3 regions of the Pseudoalteromonas sp. Bsw20308 genome follow, and region 2 is predicted to be linked to each of the others. Evidence: predicted binding sites of a transcription regulator. Region 2 holds the regulator's gene; each other region holds the start of a gene.
The links. Region 2 encodes MetJ, which represses methionine synthesis genes. Its sites were predicted from a motif close to TAGACGTCTAGACGTCTA; they were not measured.
Positions count from the first base shown of each region.

Region 1: metK (methionine adenosyltransferase) is a predicted target of MetJ. The motif match lies at 6,444-6,461, and genes of this name have one in related genera.
Region 3: D172_RS04400 (methylenetetrahydrofolate reductase) is a predicted target of MetJ. The motif match lies at 5,616-5,633, and genes of this name have one in related genera.

Region 1 covers NZ_CP013138.1:1,045,227-1,053,281, forward strand. Annotated here, with positions in the region: gene radA (DNA repair protein RadA) at 1-227, shown strand, start outside; gene D172_RS04495 (hypothetical protein) at 315-1,247, shown strand; gene serA (phosphoglycerate dehydrogenase) at 1,659-2,888, opposite strand; gene rpiA (ribose-5-phosphate isomerase RpiA) at 2,898-3,551, opposite strand; gene D172_RS04510 (5-formyltetrahydrofolate cyclo-ligase) at 3,605-4,201, opposite strand; gene D172_RS04515 (hypothetical protein) at 4,222-4,773, opposite strand; gene metK (methionine adenosyltransferase) at 5,191-6,342, opposite strand; gene tkt (transketolase) at 6,647-8,055, shown strand, end outside.
Region 2 covers NZ_CP013138.1:3,622,075-3,630,129, reverse strand. Annotated here, with positions in the region: gene priA (primosomal protein N') at 1-456, opposite strand, end outside; gene rpmE (50S ribosomal protein L31) at 689-904, shown strand; gene D172_RS15905 (malic enzyme-like NAD(P)-binding protein) at 1,428-2,669, shown strand; gene metJ (met regulon transcriptional regulator MetJ) at 2,742-3,062, opposite strand; gene metB (cystathionine gamma-synthase) at 3,262-4,509, shown strand; gene metL (bifunctional aspartate kinase/homoserine dehydrogenase II) at 4,515-6,860, shown strand; gene D172_RS15885 (penicillin-binding protein 1A) at 6,905-8,055, opposite strand, start outside.
Region 3 covers NZ_CP013138.1:1,014,609-1,022,663, forward strand. Annotated here, with positions in the region: gene D172_RS04380 (serine hydrolase domain-containing protein) at 1-766, shown strand, start outside; gene D172_RS04385 (DUF3581 domain-containing protein) at 1,117-1,818, shown strand; gene D172_RS04390 (DEAD/DEAH box helicase) at 2,008-3,255, shown strand; gene D172_RS04395 (sensor domain-containing diguanylate cyclase) at 3,314-4,297, shown strand; gene D172_RS04400 (methylenetetrahydrofolate reductase) at 4,616-5,572, opposite strand; gene D172_RS04405 (M16 family metallopeptidase) at 5,832-8,055, shown strand, end outside.

The DNA.
Region 1 (8,055 bases), 1.3 Mb from region 2:
TAAATGAATTTGTTGTACCTCGTAGCACGTGTATTATGGGGGAACTTAGCTTGAACGGCGATGTACGCCCAATTGATAGTGGTGTACCGCGCGTTAAAGAAGCAGCACAACATGGTTTTACTGAAATATTTATTCCATTTCGTAATTATCATAAATCCATGGAAGGGTTGGGTGCTAAAATTACCCCAGTAAAAACAGTGCATGAGTTACTTAGTTTAATTAACTAGCCAGCAAAAACGCTTAACCGGTAATGTTCATCAGTGTTACTCTTGAGTTAAGAGCATTTTATATTAAGAATTAAATAAGGAGATAACATGAAAAAATTAGTTATAGTTGCCGCTATTGTTGCAGCAGGTGTTGGTGGTGTAAGTTATGCAAATTACGTAGCAACACAAGAAGTGCGTGCAGAAGTAGATAAGCAACTTGCTTTAGTAAGTGAGCAAACGGGCGCTATATTTAAATATGCTGGTTTATCAGCAAGTGTTATTTCAAAAAGCGTAGAAATAACAAATATGGAAGTAATAAGCCCTGAGGGTGACAATGTTGCTAAGATTCAAAGTATTGAAATAACGGGTTACGATCCGGATAATATTTCGCCTCATACATCGTTTGATGTAAAAAGCTTCCAGTTTGATAAAGACTTTGCCGCAAAATTACCAGCAGATACGAACGAAATGTTAGCATCGGCAAGCTATGACTTACACTCATCGCTTGATTACGACGAACAGTCGGGCAACAGTGATGTGGTTGTTAAATTAGATGCAAAAGATATTGTTAGTTTTAATATGGATATGGGCTTAGCTAATTCAAAAGCATTAATGGATGCGTCATTGGCTATTAGTAAGGCGCAACAAGAAGCCGGTAATCAACCTCTGACTTACGAGCAAGAGTTACAGCAGCAAACACTTGTTATGCAAGCAATGAGCAAACTGGAGCCGCGCAATGTTAGTTTTGCCTTAAATAATCAAGGTAAGCTAAAAGATTTATTATCAAGTGAGCTTGAAAAGCAAGGTATGACGTTAGAGCAAATGGAACTTATGCTACAGCAGCAGTTACAACAAGCTCCCGTAACGCAAGACATAGCTGAGGCTTTAACTAGCTTTGCTAAAGGTTTGAATTCATTTAGCGTATCTGCAAAATTACCTGAAGGTAAAACCATGATGGAAGTTAATCAACACATTATGATGCTAGTAGGGCAACCTGAAGAGCTCGTTAAGTTTATTAATTTAGAAGTAAAAGGTGATTAATAATCGCGTTGAGCTGTCAGTGAAGCGAAAAGGTGTTGATAGTTCAATTTAAATGATTTAAGCGTGAGTTTTACTCGCGCTTTTTTGTGCCTTGAGGTTTTTATTTTAAACGGTGTTATTTAATATATTTAGATATGTAAAGCGAGGTATAAAACCTCACCTACAAAATTATATATGTCCAAGCGGTAGGTGCGAATTTATTTCGCGCTTGTGCAATATCGCTTTAATGTTTAAAAAGCGAGGTATAAAACCTCACCTACAAAATTATATATATCCAAGCGGTAGGTGCGATTTTACATCGCGCACATGTAACTTATGAGAAATACACAGCTTATAAAAAAACACCGCGCTTAAATTAAGTGCGGTGTTTTTATAAAACTGTAGTTATTGCTCAAAGAGCCAATCTCATTATTAATGAAGAATACGTGCTCTAATTGTACCCTCAACAGCGCTTAGCTCTTTAAGTGCAACTTCAGAGTGATCAGTATCTACATCAATAACAACATAACCAATTGCTGAATCTGTTTGCAGATATTGCGCGGCAATATTAATACCGTGCTGTGCAAACGCTTGGTTAATTTGTGTTAGTACGCCAGGACGATTGTGGTGCACGTGTAATAAACGGCTACGATTAGCAAGCTCTGGTAGCGATACCTCGGGGAAGTTAACCGCAGTAATCGTTGAGCCGTTATCTGAGTATTTAGCCAGTTTACCTGCTACTTCAATGCCAATATTTTCTTGTGCTTCTTGTGTCGAGCCACCAATGTGTGGTGTTAAAATAACATTGTCGAATTGACGCAGTGGCGATACAAATTCTTCATCGTTAGATTTAGGCTCAGTAGGGAACACATCGATTGCTGCACCACTTAGCTTTTTCTCGGTAAGCGCTTCTGCAAGTGCATCAATATCAACAACAGTTCCGCGAGAAGCGTTGATCAAAATAGATCCCTGCTTCATAACAGCAAGTTCAGCTGTGCCGATTAGGTTTTTAGTTTGCGGCGTTTCTGGTACGTGTAAGCTAATAATATCAGAGCGTTGTAATAGCTGAGTTAGGTTATGAACTTGTTTGGCATTACCCAGTGATAACTTATCTTCGATATCGTAAAACTCCACGTTCATACCGATGTTTTCAGCCATAATACCCAGCTGAGTACCAATGTGACCGTAGCCAATAATACCTAATGTTTTACCACGTGCTTCAAACGAACCATTTGCTGTTTTTAACCAGCCACCACGATGAGCTGCTGCATTACGCTCTGGAATACCACGTAGTAAAAGCAGAATTTCGCCAAGTACAAGCTCAGCAACAGAACGAGTGTTAGAAAACGGTGCGTTAAATACAGCAATACCACGTTCGCGTGCGCTGTCTAGGTCAACTTGGTTTGTGCCAATACAAAAACAACCAACTGCAACGAGCTTTTCAGCGGCATCTAATACCGCTTCGCTTATATGAGTGCGAGAACGAAGGCCTACAAAGTGTACATCTTTAATGCGTTCTTTTAGTTCGTCCTCAGGTAAGGATGTTTTAACGTAATCGATGTTGCTGTAACCGTTACGCTTTAGCGTTTCAACAGCGCTTTGGTGAACACCTTCAAGCAAGAGAATTTTAATTTTGTCTTTTGCTAACGATACCTTACTCATAACCTCATCCTATTTAATTTGAGGCCCATTTTTAGTGCCGATAATCACTTTATCAGCACCACGCATCGCAAATAGGCCGTTGGTAACTACGCCAACAATTGAGTTAATTTGTGTTTCAAGTTGTTTGGCATTGGTAATTTTTAAGTTAAATACATCTAATATAACGTTACCATTATCGGTAACTACACCTTGACGGTAAACAGGGTCACCACCAAGTTTTAATAATTCTCGTGCAACGTAGCTGCGCGCCATAGGGATAACTTCTACCGGAAGCGGAAAGTCACCTAACGTTTCTACTAATTTGGTGTCATCTACAATACACACAAATTGTTTAGCTACTGCCGCTACTATTTTTTCGCGAGTAAGGGCTGCACCGCCACCTTTAATCATTTCATTTTGAGCGTTAATTTCATCAGCGCCATCAACGTAGACATCCAAAACATCAATGTTATTGAGCTCAAATACTTCAATACCTAATTCTTTTAAACGAACGGTAGAGGCTTCAGAGCTTGATACAGCGCCTACAATAGTGTCCTTTACTGAGCCAAGTGCATCAATAAAGTGATTAACAGTAGAGCCTGTACCCACACCTACAATAGTGTTTTCTTTTACAAACTCGAGTGCTGCCCAAGCAGCTGCTTTTTTTAATTCGTCTTGTGTCATTGCTTTGTGCTCATGTATGTCAGAAATATGCGGTTAGTAATCAAATTTAATTGTTACCAACAGTATGTTTTATCTGGAGTGATAATGGTTTTAAGTGGTACATCCCACGACTCGATTGGTAGAGCCTCAACTTTTTGGCATTCATGTGCAAGGCCAATTAGTTGTGGTTTTTGCCAATTTTGTTCGTGTAAACGCGCCAATGTCCGGTCGTAAAACCCACCTCCCATTCCTAGGCGATTACCTTGTTTATCAAATGCAACTAATGGCATAAGGAGGTAATCAAGCACTGGTAATGGGCATATTTGAGAGCAGTTCAGCTTAGGCTCCAAGATACCATAGCGATTTGCTCTCATGGGTGAGTTTTTCTCATAGCGCTGAAATAGTAAATTAGCGCCATTGAATGGGTGTATTACTGGGAGGTAAATGTGGTGATTTAGATTCCATAACTCTTTAATTAACAGTGAGGTATCTAGTTCTCCATCATTACTTAAGTAGATTGCTATATGCTCTGTTTTATTCGTTTTTTTACTTTTTAAATGTTGAATAAAATTCATATATAGCGATTGCGCCGCTAAATTTTGTTGATTTTTTGACAAGTTATTACGTATTTCACGGATAGATTTTCTTATCTGCGCACGGTTATTATTCATTTGATGCTTTCACTATGCAATTATAAAGAAAATAAGCTAGGAAATGCCAAATATACAGCCAATATAATAAGTAACGTCACGGCTGTTGCTATTAAAGAATATAAAAGCACATTACTGCGTTTTTTAGGTGTGCTTACTAACTCTTCATCAAGCAATAAATCGTCGTCTTGCCAATCGTCATCCTCATCTATTTCAGGGTTTTTTGATTGCTCTTCTGGTAAGCGTTGTTCAAGTTCTTCGAGTTTTTCTTCAAGGCGAATTAAGCTACTGGTGATGTAATCAAGGGCATCAAAAATACGTTCATCACGTTGACTGCTTTGAGGCTGCTCAGTTGAGGTATTAGCTGCATTTGAAACTGCCTGCAACTTACTTTTAATGCCCAAACTAGCTAATAGTTTGGCTTGTTTTAGTGCTTTGTCTTTATGGCTCGGTGCAAACAGTGGCTTTCCTTTAAAAAAAAGAGCTACTTTTTCTTCTGAGGTTTTTAGTTTATCTGCAAGGTTGATAGATGCAGCGTTACTGTCTATTCCATCAGCAAGTCCAGCAAATATAACGCGAAAATTGTCGGCCATTTAAGTACCCCTAAAGCTTTTTAATAAAAAGAGTATAAACCGAACTCCTTTATAAAGGCATCCATATGTAAAATTAAATTATTTTAACTTATGAGCTACTTTCTGTGCGATCACAAAATAAAGTCTGTGGATTAGGGCTTGTTGGCCTTTCAGGATTAAAATTTGTTCAATCTAGGGGCTGTTTAATTGCGGCGTGAGGTTTGTAACCTAGTGGGCTCGGTAACGGCTCCTGCGCTGCGCTACTGGCTTACATCCATGTAAGAATAAGTAAAAACCGAGCAACAAAGAGTAAATTGCCTTAATATTTTTATTAATGTACCGTTATTTTAATTAAGTTTGAATTTATTCTGCTATTTATAATACATAAAAAAAGCGCCAATTGGCGCTTTTTTTGTATTTAGATAGTTACCTAACCAATTAAAGGCCAGCAGCTGCGCGAAGTGCTTCAGCTTTATCTGTACGTTCCCAAGGGAATTCGTCACGACCAAAGTGGCCGTAAGCCGCTGTAGGAAGGTAGATAGGGCGTTCTAAATCAAGCATTTGAATTAAGCCGTAAGGGCGCAGGTCAAAATGTTCACGAATAAGCTCGATTAAACGGCTTTCTTCTAGCTTGCTTGTACCAAACGTTTCAACGCTGATAGAAGTAGGCTCTGCAACACCAATTGCGTAAGAAACTTGTAGCTCACATTTGTCAGCAAGGCCAGCAGCAACAATGTTTTTAGCAACATAACGTGCAGCGTATGCAGCACTACGGTCAACTTTTGATGGATCTTTACCAGAGAAAGCACCACCACCGTGACGAGCCATACCACCGTATGTATCTACAATGATTTTACGACCTGTTAAACCACAATCGCCCATTGGTCCGCCAATTACAAAGCGACCTGTTGGGTTAATGAAAAACTTAGTCGCGCTTGTAATAAGTTCTGCAGGAAGTACCGGCTTGATGATTGTTTCCATCACCGCTTCTACTAAATCTTTTTGCGAAATGTCTTCGCTGTGCTGAGTAGAAAGCACTACAGCATCAATACCTACTGGCTTGCCGTTTTCGTATGCAAAAGTAACTTGAGATTTTGCATCTGGACGTAACCAGTTAAGCTCGCCGCTTTTACGAACTTGCGCTTGGCGCTGTACTAAACGGTGTGAGTAAGTAATTGGAGCAGGCATTAGTACTTCTGTTTCGTTACATGCGTAACCAAACATTAAGCCTTGGTCGCCAGCGCCTTGCTCTTCTGGGCTAGTACGGTCAACACCTTGGTTAATGTCTGGAGACTGTTTACCAATTGTGTTTAAAATTGCACATGAATCGGCATCAAAGCCCATGTCTGAATTTGTGTAGCCAATGTCACGAATTGTTTTACGTGTAATTTCTTCGATATCAACCCATGCGCTAGTCGTGATTTCACCACCAACCATAACCATACCGGTTTTCACGTACGTTTCACACGCTACGCGAGCATGAGAGTCTTGCTCTAGGATAGCATCAAGTACCGCATCAGAGATTTGATCGGCGATTTTATCCGGATGACCTTCAGAAACTGATTCAGAAGTAAATAAATGTTTTGCCATTGTATTTCTGCTCACAAATATTGCGCTTCACAAACGTCGGTATTAGCGCTAAAAAATTAAGGGGCGTATTTTATCGAAAACAAAACACCTTGCATAGTGTTTTTACGCCTAGACGTCTAAATAAAATTACGAATGTCGTTCTGGTCTTAAAAAATATTCATAATGCTCCCTTTTATGGGGTTTTTAATTGCACACCGCCCCCACAATAAGTAAGAATGGTCGGTATAACAGTATTCAATAAACTTGGATACATAAACGAATAATAAATACCCGTGCAAATACACATATAAAGGTAGGAGAATTCATGCCATCTCGCAAAGAACTTGCAAATGCAATTCGCGTCTTGTCAATGGACGCAGTACAAAAGGCCAAATCTGGTCACCCTGGAGCCCCTATGGGCATGGCTGATATCGCAGAAGTATTATGGCGCGATTATCTAAAACATAACCCAACAAATCCAGAGTGGGCTGACCGTGACAGATTTATTCTTTCAAACGGCCACGGTTCAATGCTTATCTATTCTCTATTGCACCTAAGTGGTTACGACTTACCATTGGACGAAATTAAAAACTTCCGTCAAATGCATTCTAAAACACCAGGTCACCCTGAATACGGCTATGCACCAGGAATCGAAACTACTACGGGTCCATTAGGTCAAGGGATCACAAATGCCGTAGGTATGGCCATTGCTGAAAAAGCGCTAGCTGCACAGTTTAACCGTGAAGGTCACGATATTGTTGATCACTTTACCTATGCATTTATGGGCGATGGCTGCCTTATGGAAGGTATTTCTCATGAAGCAGGTTCACTTGCAGGCACATTAGGTCTGGGTAAACTTGTTGCATTTTGGGATGACAACGGCATTTCAATCGATGGTGAAGTAGAAGGTTGGTTTACAGATGACACGCCAGCTCGCTTTAAAGCATACGGTTGGCATGTAATTAGCGATGTTGATGGTCACGACAGCGATGCTATAAGCGCTGCAATTGCAGAGGCTAAAAGTGTTACCGATAAGCCATCACTAATTTGTTGTAAAACAATTATTGGTTACGGTTCACCTAATAAATCTGGTAGCCACGATTGCCACGGTGCACCACTAGGTGATGACGAAATTAAAGCGTCTCGCGAATTCTTAGGTTGGACAGGCGATGCGTTCGAAATTCCTGATGATATTTACGCACAATGGGATAGCAAAGAAAAAGGTCAACAGCTTGAATCAAGCTGGGACGAAAAATTTGCAGCATACGCAAAAGCATACCCAGAGCTTGCAGCACAATACAAGCGTCGTATTAACAACGAGCTTCCTGGTGATTGGGCTGAAAAATCTCAAGCTTACATTGAGCAATTACAAGCAAACCCTGCAAACCCAGCGTCTCGTAAAGCATCGCAAAATGCATTAAACGCATTTGGTCCGTTATTACCAGAATTTATGGGTGGCTCAGCCGATTTAGCAGGCTCAAACTTAACAATTTGGGATGGTTCTAAAGGTTTAACACACGACGATGCAAGCGGTAACTATATTTACTACGGTGTACGTGAGTTTGGTATGTCGGCAATTATGAATGGTATTGCCCTTCATAAAGGCTTTATTCCTTACGGTGCTACGTTCTTAATGTTTGTTGAATATGCAAAAAATGCTGTACGTATGGCTGCATTAATGAAGCAACCAAGCATTTTTGTATACACGCACGATTCAATCGGTTTAGGTGAAGA
Region 2 (8,055 bases):
TGACTTACCTGATTGTGATAACTGCTTTAATAAGTTGAGTTGAGTTTTAGCTTTTAATGACGGTACTTTAGCGCCTTTTTCGGTAAGTATTACCATGTTAATGCTTGTTTTGTCTGGTGATTCACCTTGGCGTAGTGCACTAGGCAGAGCTATATGAATCGTTTCGCCGAGTGGGTAACAATAATAACGCGCTGTAAAACTAAGGAGATCTAAATGTTCGCTAGATAATATTGGGGTATCGTCGATAACTTCAAAAATGCTTTTAATTTTACTCTCGGGTACTTCAGTACTCTTTTTTACTGCTAATATAACAGCCACTTTACGCTGATTACCAAAGGGTACCAAAACGCGCATTCCGGGCTTCAGATCAGAAACCAAGCCTGAGAGCTGTTCATCTACTTTATAATCAAAGGTGCGCGGTAATGGGACTTTAATAGCAACTTCAACAAAACGCATAACAACTCAACCAATAAAATTAATGGTGTAATGTACTAAATATACAGTTAAAAACCTACTAGCAAATTATAGTCATTTTATTATTTGGTTACTTTTTTAGCAAAAAATTATAATTAAACCTTGTGTGCTCGGTAGTTGTTGGATAAAATCCGCCACCAACAAATTTGTTTTAACGACGTATGGTACCAAACTACGGGTTTGGAGAGCGATGCGGCCTTAACTAGAGGTTTCTATGAAAGAAGGTATTCACCCTAAGTACGAAGTAATTTCAGCAACATGTTCATGCGGAAATGAATTCGAAACAAGCTCTACTCTTTGTAAAAACATTCACTTAGACGTATGTTCTGCGTGTCACCCGTTTTACACTGGTAAGCAAAAAGTTTTAGACACTGGTGGACGTGTTGATCGTTTCAACAAGCGTTTCGGTGCACTTGGTAGCAAAAAGTAACTTTTGCTATTTAGTTAAAGGAAGCACCTTAGGGTGCTTTTTTTGTGCCTGAAATTTATCTTTACGTGCTTTTCCTGCCTATTTATACGTTATCTCCTTTGCATAACTATTTCTTGTTCTTATTCTGAGTATGCATAAACCTTTGCAGACAAAGTACGTAATAGTCTCTATATTTTGAAGTGTTCATTTTTTAACTAAGTTGTTAAATGTAGCTAACGTGAAGATAAATGTTTTTAAAGTAGACTATTAAGCTGTTTATAGTTATTTATACTAAAAATTTGATAGTCGTTTTTAGAGAAAATGGCTCGCGGCTAAAAGTACCTCTAAAAATGCTTTTTATATGAATTTCTATTTATGAAATGTCGCTATATCTTCGCAAAGTTACTGAAAAACCTCTTAAAATTAATGAATCTAGCATATAACAGGATAGACCTGATATTGCTTGGAATTTAAAAATAATAAGGGTATCGTAACCCAGACAACACCTCTCACTTTAACTTAAATTGCAGGATACAATCGCGTTATGTCAGACTTTCGTGAACAAGCACTACATTACCATTCTCATCCCGTTCCAGGAAAAATCAGCATTGAGCTAACCAAGCCTGCCGAAACGGTTCAAGATTTAGCTTTAGCATATAGCCCAGGTGTTGCTGAACCTGTGCGTGAAATTGCTGCTGATCCTGCAAATGCTTATAAATATACCGGTAAAGGTAATATGGTTGCAGTTATCACTAATGGTACTGCAATTTTGGGCTTGGGTAATTTAGGCCCATTGGCATCAAAGCCTGTAATGGAAGGCAAGGCGCTGTTATTTAAGCGCTTTGCAGGCCTTGATTCTATTGATATCGAAGTGAAGCATAAAACAACAGAAGACTTTATTAACACGGTTGCTAATATTGCCGATACATTTGGTGGTATTAATCTTGAAGATATTAAAGCCCCAGAGTGTTTTGAAATTGAAAAGGCATTGATTGAGCGCTGTAGTATTCCGGTTTTTCATGACGATCAACACGGCACTGCAATTGTAACAGCCGCTGGTATGTTGAATGCACTTGAAGTGCAAGAGAAATCGATAGAAGAGGCTATTATAGTATGTTTAGGTGCTGGTGCGGCTGCAGTTGCCTGTATGGAACTGTTAATTAAGTGTGGTGCACTGCGTGAACACATTTACATGCTTGACCGTAAAGGCGTTATTCATACTCGTCGTGATGATTTAAACGAGTACAAACAACTATTCGCTAACAATACGGATAAGCGTACGTTGCAAGATGTTATTGCTGATGCTGATGTATTTGTTGGTGTATCTGGGCCTAATTTGTTAGCAGCCAATGATTTAAAACTGATGGCTGATAAGCCGGTTGTGTTTGCGTGCTCAAACCCCGACCCTGAAATTGATCCCGCACTTGCACACAGCGCACGCAACGATTTAATTATGGCGACAGGGCGTTCTGATTATCCAAACCAAGTGAATAATGTTTTGTGTTTCCCGTTTATTTTTCGTGGTGCACTAGATGTGCGCGCAAGTGCAATTAACGATGAAATGAAAATAGCAGCAGTAGAAGCGATTCGTAGCATTGCAAAAGAGCCTGTACCAGCCGAGGTCTTAAAAGCTGCCGGTGTTGATAAGCTGGAATTTGGTGCTCAATATATTATTCCAAAACCGATGGATCCACGTTTATTACCACGTATAGCAAGAGCGGTTGCTCTTGCTGCTGTTGAGTCGGGTGTGGCACAAATTGATTTGCCAGAAAGCTATATGCAGTAAATCTATACCGTAAAATTTAATCATAAAAAAACCTCAGTAATTACTGAGGTTTTTTTATTTTACTTTATCTATTTATTCGTCATCTAAAACAGGGACTTCTAACCCCATTTCTTGCATTATTTTTTTCACTTCTTCTGGTACTTTTTCAGCGTTATCTTTACGTAAGTCATCGTCATTAGGTAAAGGTTGACCTGTAAATGCATGTAAAAACGCTTCACATAGTAGCTCACTGTTTGTTGCGTGACGCAGGTTATTAATTTGACGACGAGTACGTTCGTCAGTTAATACCTTTAATACATTCAGTGGGATCGAAACGGTGATCTTCTTAACTTGTTCTGATTTTTTCCCGTGTTCTGCGTATGGGTGAATATACTCACCATTCCATTTAGCCATAAGATGTATCGTTGCCTCAGATTATTAATTGCTCACATGCGCTAAAATGCGTGTGAATATGCGTGAAATTCTATCGATTTAAAAAAGATAGTCAAATACTAGTTGTTTGGCCATCTAGCTGTTTAAATGTTTTGACTTCTCAAATTGAATAAACTACTCTTTTAGACGTCTAAACATCCAAACTAATCAGGTGACGAATATGAGCGAAAAAAACAAAGCAACCATTGCGGTCCGTAGTGGCGTTGAAGCCGATAAACACCACGGTGCAGTGGTCGCGCCAATCTATTTATCGACTACTTATTCGTTTGCCGATTTTGATACTAAACGCCAATATGATTATGGCCGCAGCGGTAATCCTAACCGCGATATCTTAGCTGAGACCCTTGCTGAGCTCGAAGGGGGAGTACGCGGCATAATTACAGCCACAGGCATGGCGGCTGTACATTTAGCAACTCAGCTGCTTAATTACGACGACACGTTAGTGATCCCACACGACTGCTACGGTGGAAGCTACCGTTTATTTACGTCCCTGCAAAAGCGTGGCTTGCTAAAGCTTGAGGTTTTAGATTTAACAAAACCAGAAAGTCTTCAAAAAATATTAGTAATTAAACCAAAACTCATTTGGATTGAAACACCAAGTAACCCTGTACTACGTTTAACTGATATTAAAGCGGTTACTGATATTGCTAAGCAGTGTGGCGCACTGGTGGCCGCTGACAATACATTTTTATCGCCTGCTTTACAAAATCCGATTAAGTTTGGTGTAGATATTGTGGTGCATTCAACCACTAAATATATTAACGGACACTCAGATGTAGTGGGCGGTGCTGTTATTGCTGCAACACAAGAGATCGGTGACGAGCTTGCTTGGTGGGCTAATAACATTGGTATCACAGGGGCACCTTTTGATAGCTATTTAACGCTTCGTGGTTTACGTACTTTAAATGTGCGCTTAAGGCAGCATCAAGAAAATGCATTAGCAATAGCTCAGTATCTCGAAGAATCTGAGTTCGTTAGCCAAGTTTATTACCCTGGGCTTGAGTCGCACCCCCAACATGAATTAGCGAAAGCACAGCAGCTTGGTTTTGGTGGCATGGTTAGCTTTGATATTAAAGGCGACATAAACGATGCAGCGGCATTTTTAACTAGTCTACATAACTTTAGTTTAGCTGAGTCGCTAGGCGGCGTTGAGAGCTTAATATGCCACCCTGCGACCATGACGCATGCAGGGATGGATGCAACAGCGCGCTTAGAAGCCGGCGTTGGTGATACGCTTATTCGTGTTTCTGTCGGAATAGAAGACATTGAAGATTTATTAGCAGATCTTGAACGTGTATTTACACTTGTAAAACCTGGCAGAAAAAACAATACAAATCGATTAACTAAAGGTGCGGGAACATCGAGCGGTGATGCTAAGTTAAGTGCCGCTTACCCCGCGCTTTGGTAACTAACATGACTAAAAATATACATAAATTTGGCGGTTCGAGTTTAAGTTCAGCACAGCGTTACAAAAGTGTTGCGGGTATTATATTAGAGCACACACAACCTGGTGATTGCGTTGTGGTATCAGCAGCTGGGAAAACAACCGATACACTAGTTAAGTTATGGCAAAGTTACCAGCAGCAAGATACACATGTAATTGCTGATATTTTATTACAGTTAAATAATCACCAAATAGATTTAATAGAGCAGTTATTACAAGCTAATACAAAGCGTAACGCTCTAAAAATATTGAATGAAGAGCTATCAACAATAACGCTGTTAGCGCAAACAGGGCAGCTACAAGAAGCCCAATTGCTTGCTCATGGAGAGTTATGGTCAGCACGCGTACTCGCTGCTTACCTGCAGGAGCTTAATGCTCATGCGTGTGTTCACGATGCGCGCGCTTTATTTACATTAAATGATGGGCAGTTATTACATGAACAAAATACTCAACAGTGCGCAAACTTAATTGCGCATAATAAAATTAACGTTGTAACTGGATTTATTGCAGCTAATACAGCAGGGGATACTGTAACGCTTGGTCGTAATGGAAGTGATTATAGTGCGACCTTACTCGCTAATTATTGTCATGCAAAACAAGTCTGTATTTGGACTGACACACAAGGTGTATTTAGTACCGACCCTCGTAAAGTTAGTAAAGCGATTAAATACGCGAAGGTGTGTCGTGGACAGGCCAATTTGTTAGCACGACTAGGTAACCCCGTATTGCATGCTAAAACATTATCTCCTCTTAAAAATACGGATATAAAATTATCAGTACGAAGTAGCTTTGATGTACAAGCTAGCTCTACTGACATCGTTAAAGAAGGTAGTGCCAAGCAAAAGCGCTTTATAACAACGTTACAAAATATTGATTTATTAATAGTTGAAAACTTAAGTGAAGGAGATATTGCGCATGTGAGTCAGCTTATTCAGCATAGCTTGCATCACTTTAGTCAAAATGGTGAGACGTACTTAGTTGTGCCAGCTATTTCGACGCATCAGGTTATTAGCTATTTTGAAGGTCGAGCTAATATTAACGAATCGAGCTTACATGGGTGTGCTGTGATAGCGCCTGAGCAAGATATTAGTAAATTGCACTTATTGGCGATTAATTTATTAAATGCACATGCGATTGAACCACGATTTGCACACCAAGATAGCGGCTATATTTTATTACTTACTGATCAAGTGATTGATAGCGATATACTTAGCATATTACACGATAAGCTGATTAACAAAGGGCAGGAAATTGCTTTAATAGTCGCTGGACTTGGTAATGTAGGTGAGGTGTTTATTGAACAGTTATCTACTCAAGTTGAGCGCTTGTCAGATGACTTTAGTATTAAGCTTGTTGGCTTAGTGCGCTCTCAAAAAATGCTTTTTAATCCTAATGGGATTGGTGTATCGCAATGGAAAACCCAGTTTCAACTTGAAGCGTCTGATTATCAAAACCAAACATTATTAAATGCAATTGATGAACTTGATTACGAACATAAAGTGATTGTAGATATAACAGCGAGTGAAAAGTTTAGCCGGTTATATCCTGATTTTGTAGAAATGGATTGTCATTTAATAAGCGCTAATAAGTATGCAGGTACAGCTCCTACTAATTGGTATAAAGCACTACGTACAAGTATCTCTGAACGCAACTTACATTGGCGTTATAACACCAGTGTGGGGGCTGGTTTACCCATTAATTTTGCGCTTGCTGATTTACAAAATAGTGGCGATAAAATAACACGTATTGAGGGCGTGTTTTCTGGAACGTTATCGTGGTTGTGTAGTAAGTATGATGGTTCGATTATATTTTCAGATTTAGTGCTTGAAGCGCAAAAAATGGGTTTTACGGAGCCCGATCCTCGCGAGGATTTATCTGGGCGTGATATGCAGCGAAAATTGCTTATTTTAGCCAGAGAGTTGGGGGTTGAATTAAATCTTGAGGATATTAGTCTTTCGGCATTGATGCCTGATGAACTTGCGCAAGGGAGTTGGGATGATTTTTTAAGTAAAAAATCCCAGTTAGATAGCTTTATTCAAGAGCATGCAAAGAGAGCTAAGGCACAAAATTCGGTGCTTCGTTATACAGGCTTGCTCGAAATCGCAGAAAATGAAGTAATAGCGAAAGTCGGTATCGCGTATGTATTACAAAGTGATGTTTTGGCTAGTTTAACGCCAGGAGATAATATTTTTGTTATAAATAGTAAGTGGTATAGCGATAACGCGCTCGTTATCCAAGGCCCTGGTGCTGGTAAAGAGGTCACTGCAGCGGGTGTACATTCTGATTTGTATTGGCTGGTCTACAATTTAAGGTAGCATTGCGGCAGCCTAAAGTGGCTGCCGTTTTTATTTAACGCTATTTAAAATAGCTCTTCTTCTGTTTTTGTATCTTCCTCAAATGTATCGGTAGGTTGGGAAAGTACATACTTAGTTGGGGCTGTACCTTTGTCAAAATATTCAAAGCGGCTTGTGTAATCGTTTTTGTGGCTCAGTAAACCTGTTGCTAAATCAATACGAATAGATACTAAGTCTTCGGGTGGTTCTATAGGCGCTTCTGGTGCATCTTCAAGTGCCACTTTCATAAACTCAATCCATGCTGGTTGCGCCGTTTTAGCCCCTGACTCTGCCCCTGAGATTTGACTGCTATCAAGGTTGTTATTATATGTTGAGCGGCCTAGCGAGTTACCGGGGTTATCAAACCCAACCCATACAGACGTTAGTACATTACGATTAAAGCCACTAAACCAAGTATCTACTGAGTCATTAGTCGTGCCTGTTTTACCTGAGAGATCACGTCTCTTTAATGCTTGAGCACGCCAGCCTGTTCCGCTCCAGCCTGTTTTATGTGCCCAACTACCACCGCCCCAAATACCACTATGCATTGCATCAGCAATTAAAAATGCATTCTGTTTAGAGATAATCCGTGGTGCGCATTTTTTTTCTTGTTGCTTTTCAGTTTCGAAATTCTGCATTGTTACATCGTTGTTCAATACGCTTAATGTGCTATCGCTATCGTCACAAGCTTCTGTTGGGTTTGTTTTAAATAACACGTCACCATAAGCATCCTGAATTTCAGAAATGAAGTAGGGTTCTATTAAATGCCCACCATTTGCAAAAGCACTCATACCGCGTGCAAGTTCAAGCGGCGTAATAGAAGCGCTACCAAGCGCAAGTGATTCACTGCGATTAATATCTGAATTTTTGAAGCCAAATTTTAGTAGGTGCTCTGCCGTACGCTGTAGGCCAACTCCGCGTAACAAGCGCACCGAAATAACGTTTTTAGATTGTGCTAAAGCACGACGAATACGAATAGGTCCATTATACACAGCGGGGCTGTTTTTTGGTCGCCATGCAACACCTTGGCTTTTATCCCATTGGTTAATTGGTGCATCGTTTAATATTGAGGCTAAGGTGTAGCCTTTTTCCAGTGCAGCAGAGTAAATAAAAGGTTTTATATTAGAGCCTACTTGGCGCTTAGCTTGTACTGCTCGGTTATATTGACTTTGTTCGA
Region 3 (8,055 bases), 1.3 Mb from region 2:
ATTGCTCGATGATCCGATTACTAAGTTCATTGATAAAACCCTTTTAGGTAAGGGAGACTTTGATAAAATCCAGATTCACCACTTACTAAGTCATACATCAGGAATTGGTAATATAGCTGGGTTTGACGAAATACAGCATAAAGTACGTTCACTTGAAGATATTCAACACTTATACAGCTCCATTGAAACAACGTTTAAACCAGGCTCTCAATGGCGATATAGTAATACAGGTATGTTATTACTTGGTCAGGTGATTGAATCTGTTACTAAGGAAAGTTATTTTAAATACATTGATAAAAACATCTATCAGAAAGCTAATATGCAACATAGTGGTAGTTTTGATTTGGATGTGCCTATAAAGAACACTGCGCGTAACTATTGGTTTTCAGTAGAAACTGGAGAAATTACTGAAAACTTAATGTTTCAATCAGTTAAAGGAGGTCCCGCTGGAGGTGGGTATTCGACAGTAGGCGATTTATATAAGTTCGCTTTAGCAATGCAAAATGGAACTTTAATTAGTCGTAAACTTTCCCAAGAAGCTCTTACTTCTAAGCCCGAACTTGGTGCAGAAAACTGGGGGTATGGATTTTCAGTGAGAGGCGCTGATAATAACAAAATAGTGGGTCATAATGGTGCTCATTTAGGTATGACTGCCAGACTAAATATGTATCAAGACAAAGGTTACATTTTAGTGGTATTAGGTAACTTTCAATCTTCAGCATGGCCTATTGTAGCAAAAGTAGATCAGTTGATAGAGCGTTTGTAATAAATACGTTCTAAGGAAATAAGTTGACGGGATTGGTCTTTTCTCCAGTCCCTTTTTAAATATTAGCAGGTGCCTACTTTTATATTTTTCGCACAATCGTTAGGCATTACTCGATTGACTCAGATTGGTAGCAAGGCGATTATCAAATTGATTGAATAGTAATTGAGCCCGACTTGCCTAGTTTGTGTTTATTCAAATAGGCAAAAAATCACTAAAAGTGATCTATTAAACGCAGTGCTTTAAAAGTGGAATATAGCATTGGTTGTAACTAATCTAACAGATTCGACCTCTCAGTATTTTTTTTCTGGTAGTATGGACAGGTTATAAGCAGTTTAAGCAGTGAACACACTATGTTAAGTCCTTTTTTTCAGCAGCACGCTGATTATGTTTCTATCTCTCGTGAGCAAGGTTGTCGCTTCGCTAAATGCGTTGCTGATGATTACAATCCACTTCATGACAAAGATGCCAAAAAGTTTTGCGCGCCAGGAGACTTACTTTTTTCATTGGTACTAGATCGCTACGGTATTAGTGAACAAATGGAATTTACTTTTGCTGGTATGGTTGATGAAAACACCAAACTTAACTTCCCTGAGGGGGCTGATGAGTTTGATGTAACCAATGGCGAAAAAGTTATTTTAAAGGTAAAGCGCAGCGGTAAAACCAGCCAATGCCCAGCACTAACTAATAGTCTAATAAAAAATTATGTTGAGTTTTCTGGTACTACCTTTCCGCATGTAATTATCCCATTAATGGGCAAGCAAGAGGTAATGATAAACCCTGCTCGTCCGATGGTAATTTACGAATCAATGCTTATTAATCTTGATAACCTTGATATAACAGCGCCAATACTTGAATTTGCAGAGCCTAGTTTTGAGTATGCCGGTAAGCGCGGAAAAATTACACTACGTTTTAACCTGCTAGAAAACGGCGTTAAAGTGGGCTGTGGTGAAAAGCACATGGTGGTTTCGGGTATTCGCGAATACTGCCAAGCAACAGTTGACGATTTAATAGCGTTTTACAACGAACGTAAAGCAACACTAAAGCCAGCTTAAAGCTACAGCAAATTATAAAAGGCGCTAAATACAGCTGTTATTTAGCGCCTTTTTTATTGGGTTTTTTTATTGTTTTAGCGCTAAAGCGAAAGTGAGCAATCACGATTAAATACTTTTCTGGACTGGTTAATTTACGCAGTACAGTAATATGCGTACAATAGCGCTCTTTGTTATTTTAAAGCTAAGCTTATGTCTGTCACTACGTTCTCATCACTTAATCTCGACCCGTTATTATTAACAGCGATTGAGCAAAATAATTACACTCAACCTACCGCAATTCAGATTAAAACCATTCCGCCTATTTTAGCCGGAAGTGATGTAATGGGCAGCGCGCAAACAGGTACGGGTAAAACAGCTGCTTTTGTTTTACCGCTGTTACATAAGCTTTTAAATACCCCTAAAAAAGATGAGCAAGGCCTTGCCCGCGTTGTAATTTTAACGCCAACCCGTGAGCTTGCTCAGCAAGTATTTGCCAGCTTTGAAAAGTACGCACAAGGCACTCATATCAATGGCGCTTTAGCCTATGGTGGCGTAAGTATTGGCCCACAAATAAAAGCACTTAAAACAGCGCAAGTTATCGTGGCAACACCTGGGCGTCTGCTCGATCATATAGTTAAAGGCAGTGTGGTACTTTCAAGTGTAGATTCGCTCGTATTTGATGAAGCAGACCGTATGCTTGATATGGGCTTTATTGATGAAATTAGACGTATATTGCGACATATCCCGGGCGATCGCCAAACTTTACTCTTTTCTGCTACGTTTGATGACAGCGTGTTTGAACTCAGTAAAAAACTACTTAAAAATCCAGAACTAATTGAAGTTGATAAGCGCAACTCAGCCGCAGTTGAAGTAGAGCAAGTTATTTACGCTGTAGATGAAGACCGCAAGCGCGAACTTGTATCGCACATGATTGGCATGAAAAACTGGCGCCAAGTGCTTATTTTTACTCGCACAAAACAAATGGCTGATCAGCTCGCTAAAGAAATGTGTAAAGACGGTTTAAAAACAGAATCAATCCATGGCGATAAATCTCAAGGCGCACGCGACCGTGCATTGCAAAATTTTAAAGAAGGTATTACACGCGTACTTGTTGCAACCGATGTAGCCGCGCGTGGTTTAGATATTTCTACACTTAGATACGTAATTAACTTTGAACTACCGTATATTGCCGAGGACTACGTACACCGTATTGGCCGTACAGGTCGTGCTGGTGAGCAAGGGCTTGCCATGTCGCTGGTAAGTCTTGAAGAGCAATGGCTGCTAGAAGAAATTGAAGTACTACTCGATACGCGTTTAACGCCGCAGTGGTTAGAAGGTTACGAGCCAGATCCTAATAAAAAGCCAAAAGATAATCGTAAAAACACCAACAAGTCGCGAAAAGATCGCGATAAAAAACGCATCACAGGAAAAAGAGAGCCAAGTAGGCGTCGTAAATAATAGCTTTTCCTTTGCTTTTTTGCCTATACTGAAGCTAATAAGTAGCTGAGGTAAAGCAATGTTTGAAATTGATAAGTGGGCATTTTCTGGTATTGATGGCCAAATATCTTTGCATAAATGGCAAAAAACAATTGATCTTATCACGGGGCTATTTTCGGCCCCGTCAGGTTATATAGTTCAGGCAACAAGCAAAGGCTATCGCGTTGTTATTAGAAATAACGAAGGTGGCTCTAACTTTGAGACCAATCCTATCCTTCCTCCCCAAACACCTCTTTTTTGTAAGTACGTAGCAGAGAATAACAATACCTTATACGTTAATAATGCAAGTAATAATGATGCATGGAACACTCTACCGGAGGTTGTTGAAGATGGTGTTGAATCCTACTTAGGTTTACCAATCCATTGGCCAGAAGGCGAAGTATTTGGCACGCTATGCTTAAAAGACACTAAAAAAACAACTTATACCAATGAATATTTTGAGCTTATAGAACAACTACGCGATTTAATTGAAGACGACTTAGCGCTTATTTATAGTTATGAACAAATGCGCGAAATAGCCATGCTCGATGCGCTAACTAATATCTATAACCGCCGAGCACTTAGTTTACTCGCTCAGCAAAAGCTTAATTTAGCGCTGCGCTTAGGTTTTGATGTATGTTGTTTATTTATTGATATAAACGACTTTAAAAAATTAAATGACACCTTTGGTCATGAAGTGGGTGACAAAGCCTTAATTATATTGGCAGATACGCTAAAAACCCATTTAAGAGATGCTGATATAGTCGGGCGTATCGGAGGTGATGAGTTTGTTGTGGTAATGCAAGTAAGCGATAAAAGTAAGATTGGCTACATTATGGATAAAATTTCGACTGAGTATTCAAAAGCCTTACTCAAAGAAGACGTTTGCGATTTATCGCTCAGTATTGGTTATAGCTTTACTGACAAACAAAGGCAGTCATTTGAAAAACTATTAAATGATGCAGACCAGGCAATGTATAAAAATAAACAAGCGTATAAGCTCGCTAAAAAAGCACAATTATAAAAGGAGGTTCATGCCACACAAACTTGGCTAGTTTTTTCTGCGATAGGTTTTATTTTTTCCTTAGCAATAATAAGCTTATTTGAAACGTTCCCTAGCATTAGATTTATATCTAATGAGGGAATAATTTTTGGTGTTATGTGCTCATCGATGGGGGTTGCCTTAAAAAGGCTTGAGAGTAATAACCAAAAATAGCTTTCATTGATAGCTTAAGCTGCAAATCTTTACTTGTATTTATTAATTAATTTTTCAAAGAACGGACATAAAAAAGCAAGCCATTAGGCTTGCCAAGAAGGGTGTTAATTAGCTCTAACCTAGCCTTTAAGCTATTAGCTTTTCCGCAAGGTTCAATTCCATAATGGCTTTTAATAAACGGTATAAGTTAATTGACGCGTCAATTTCTTCTTTACGGTTTGTTAAGCTTTCAATATTTAAGCCCAGTGGCACGTCTAGGTGCGCACAGCTTTTAAGTATTAAGTCGAGGTTTTCGCGGCAAATACGGACGGATTCACTTAATGTATTGTCTGCATCGAGCATGCGCCATTTAGTTGCCTCTGGCACTGAGATACCCAACCATTGCATAAACTCTAAGGTTTTTTCGCCGCCGCACGGGGTAAACGTTAATATAATACGTTGAGGTGTAATACTCTGTGCTTTACACGTACGTGCGTAGCTAGTGATTAGCTCTATAGTAGCTTGTGCATCGTAAACAGCTTGCGATATAAAAAACTGACAACCTTGTGCTGTTTTTTCTATTAATCGTTCGTGCTCATTTCGTTTACTTGAATGGCGCTCGGCAATCGTAACGCCACCTAAAAAGAAATCATCGGATTGCTCTGCCATCGCTTTATAAGCATCTGGCAGGCTTAGCTTTATATCGCCTATCGATGATGGGCTACCTACTAAAACAACATTTTGTAAATCGTAGTCATTTTTAGTTTCACTTAGCCAATCTTTAAATTCGCCTACGCCACGCTGCGCCACACTTTTATAAGTAATCACATCTTGTGCAGATAAATTACGAAGTAAATGGCTGTATTCACGCGGATCAACGGTTTGTTTAAACGCAAATGGGCGGTCTTGGTTAGTTCTGCTGCTTTCGTCTTGAATGTCGTAAATTATCACGCCGTCGTATTCAATTTCGTGTAAGCGACCTAATAGCTTTTCTGCAATGGTTTTTAATTGCGCTTTATCGGTGCCAATTTTAGGCGGGGTAGTACCAATAAGATAAACACCTTGATTGGTGTCCACTATCTTCTCTTTTAGTGATAAAGCCATAATCCTCATTCCAGCTAAGTTTGTTTTGATGGATTTAATATAGCAGCCATTTAGACGTCTAGATAGATTTATTTAATGAAAGTTTTTCAACTAACATGATGTTTATTCATAGGGCTTGTTCCCATAATTTATAATTGACACAGTTGTTTACATAATAAATCCCCTTGGGGGTCTTATATTTATTGGCTTTGGGGCATAATCGAGGGTGAGTTAGTAATACATCTGACAACAAATTTGCTCAATTTAAAAAGGGACAACAATGAAATTTAAATTATTAGCAACCAGCTTAGCGGTATCGCTGGCGTTAACAGGTTGCGCCATGCAACAAAACCAAAGCACCCAAACAACAGCACAACAAGAACAAGTAAATAAAGCTGATGATCGTGTTTTTTCGCAAGATTATGTCATTGAAGAGCTAGAAAACGGCTTACGTGTCATGGTTGTTAAAACCGATTACCCTGATGTAGTGTCGCTGCAAATTCCGGTATCGGTTGGATCGCGTAACGAAGTTGAAGAGGGCAAAACAGGCTTTGCTCACTTTTTTGAACACATGATGTTTAAAGGCTCACAAAAATACCCTGAAGATGCTTACTCAGACATATTAAAAAATTCAGGTGTTGATAACCGCGCTTATACAACAAACGATTACACAAATTACCATTTAAACTTTTCAAAGCAGCATCTTGATAAAGTACTTGAGCTTGAAGCTGATATTTTTCAAAACTTAACCTACACCGAAGAGCAATTTAGAACAGAAGCACAAACGGTAAAAGGTGAGTACTTAAAAAACAACGCGAGTCCAATTCGTAAATTATTAAGCGCTGTACGCGAAGAAGCGTTTGATAAGCACACGTATAAACACACCACTATGGGCTTTTTTAAAGACATAGAAGCCATGCCAGATCAAATGGCGTACGGGAAAGAGTTTTTTGCTAAATTTTATAAGCCTGAGTATGTGTCACTTGTCATTGTGGGCGATGTAGACCCGCAAGCAACAATGGCAATGGTTAAAAAGCATTGGGGCAGCTGGAAAAAGGGTAACTATGTTGCTGACATTAAAGCAGAGCCTGTTCAACAAGCACCAAAATATTTGCACCAGCAAGATGAAGCGCTACCAGGACATTGGTTACTCGTATCGTACAAAGGCGCTGCGTGGGAACCTGCTAAAAAAGACAGAGCGGCACTTGATTTAATCTCACAGCTTTATTTTTCAAATAATTCAGATTTATACCAAGAGCTAGTGGTCGACAAACAAATTGCCAGCCAAATGTTTACCTATAACCCAGAGACTAAAGATCCGGGTTTATTACACGTATTTGTTAAAGTAGAAAACGCAGATGATTTAGCCACTGCACGCGATGCCATTAACCGCACTTATGCAAAAGCACGCACTGAGCTTGTTGATGAGCAAAAGCTCAGTGATTTAAAATCGAACCTTAAGTACAGCTTTATTAATGGTTTAGATTCGTCGCAAGCGATTGCATCAACCCTTGCCAGCTACATGCATTTTGAGCGTGATCCTGAGGTTATAAACCAGCTGTATAAATCGGCAGATAACATCACCAGCGCAGATATTAAAGCCGTTGCTAATAAATACTTTACTGATAACGCACGTACCACATTAACAATGTCGGCACTTGATAAAGCGCCAAGTTTTGAGCAAGAAGTTGATTTAAATGCGCTTACTGCAAAGCTTGAACAAGCACCTGCGAAGCCTGCATTTAAAGTACTTGATAAAACCAATGGCTCGCCATTAATCGATGTTAACTTTTTATTCAATACCGGTGCGGCTGCCGACCCACAAGGCAAAAAAGGTGTTGCTGCGTTAACTGCGGCTATGCTTGCACAAGGTGGCTCAGAGGCGACAAGCTATAAAGATATTCAAAAAGCACTTTATCCGCTTGCAGGTAGCTTTGGTTATCAAATAGATAAAGAAATGCTGTCGTTTCAAGGGCGTATTCATAAAGACAATGCAGCGCAGTGGTATTCACTTGTGAGCGATCAATTATTAAGCCCAGGCTTTAGAGATGACGACTTTAAACGCCTTAAAAAAGAAATGATCGATGGTATTAAGTCAGGCTTAAAAGCATCTAACGATGAAGAGCTAGGTAAAGAAGTGCTATACAGTGCGCTTTACAAAAATCACCCTTACGAAAGCTACAACTACGGTGATATTTCGGATTTAGAAGCGCTGACGCTAGATGATGTTAAAGCGTTTTATAACAGCGAGCTTACGCAATCTAAACTCACGGTTGGCTTAATTGGGGCTGTGCCAGCAAAACTTAAAGCTAAAATGATGAGCGACTTTGCAACGCTACCAAAAGGTGAGCAAAGCCGTTTAAGTATTCCTGATGCGCCAGCGCTTAAAGGTCATCATGCAACTATTGTAGAAAAGTCAGCGCAATCGACTGCGGTATCATTTGGTTTCCCTATTGATACAATAAGAAGTAGCGAAGACTGGACAACCCTTTGGCTTGTGCGTT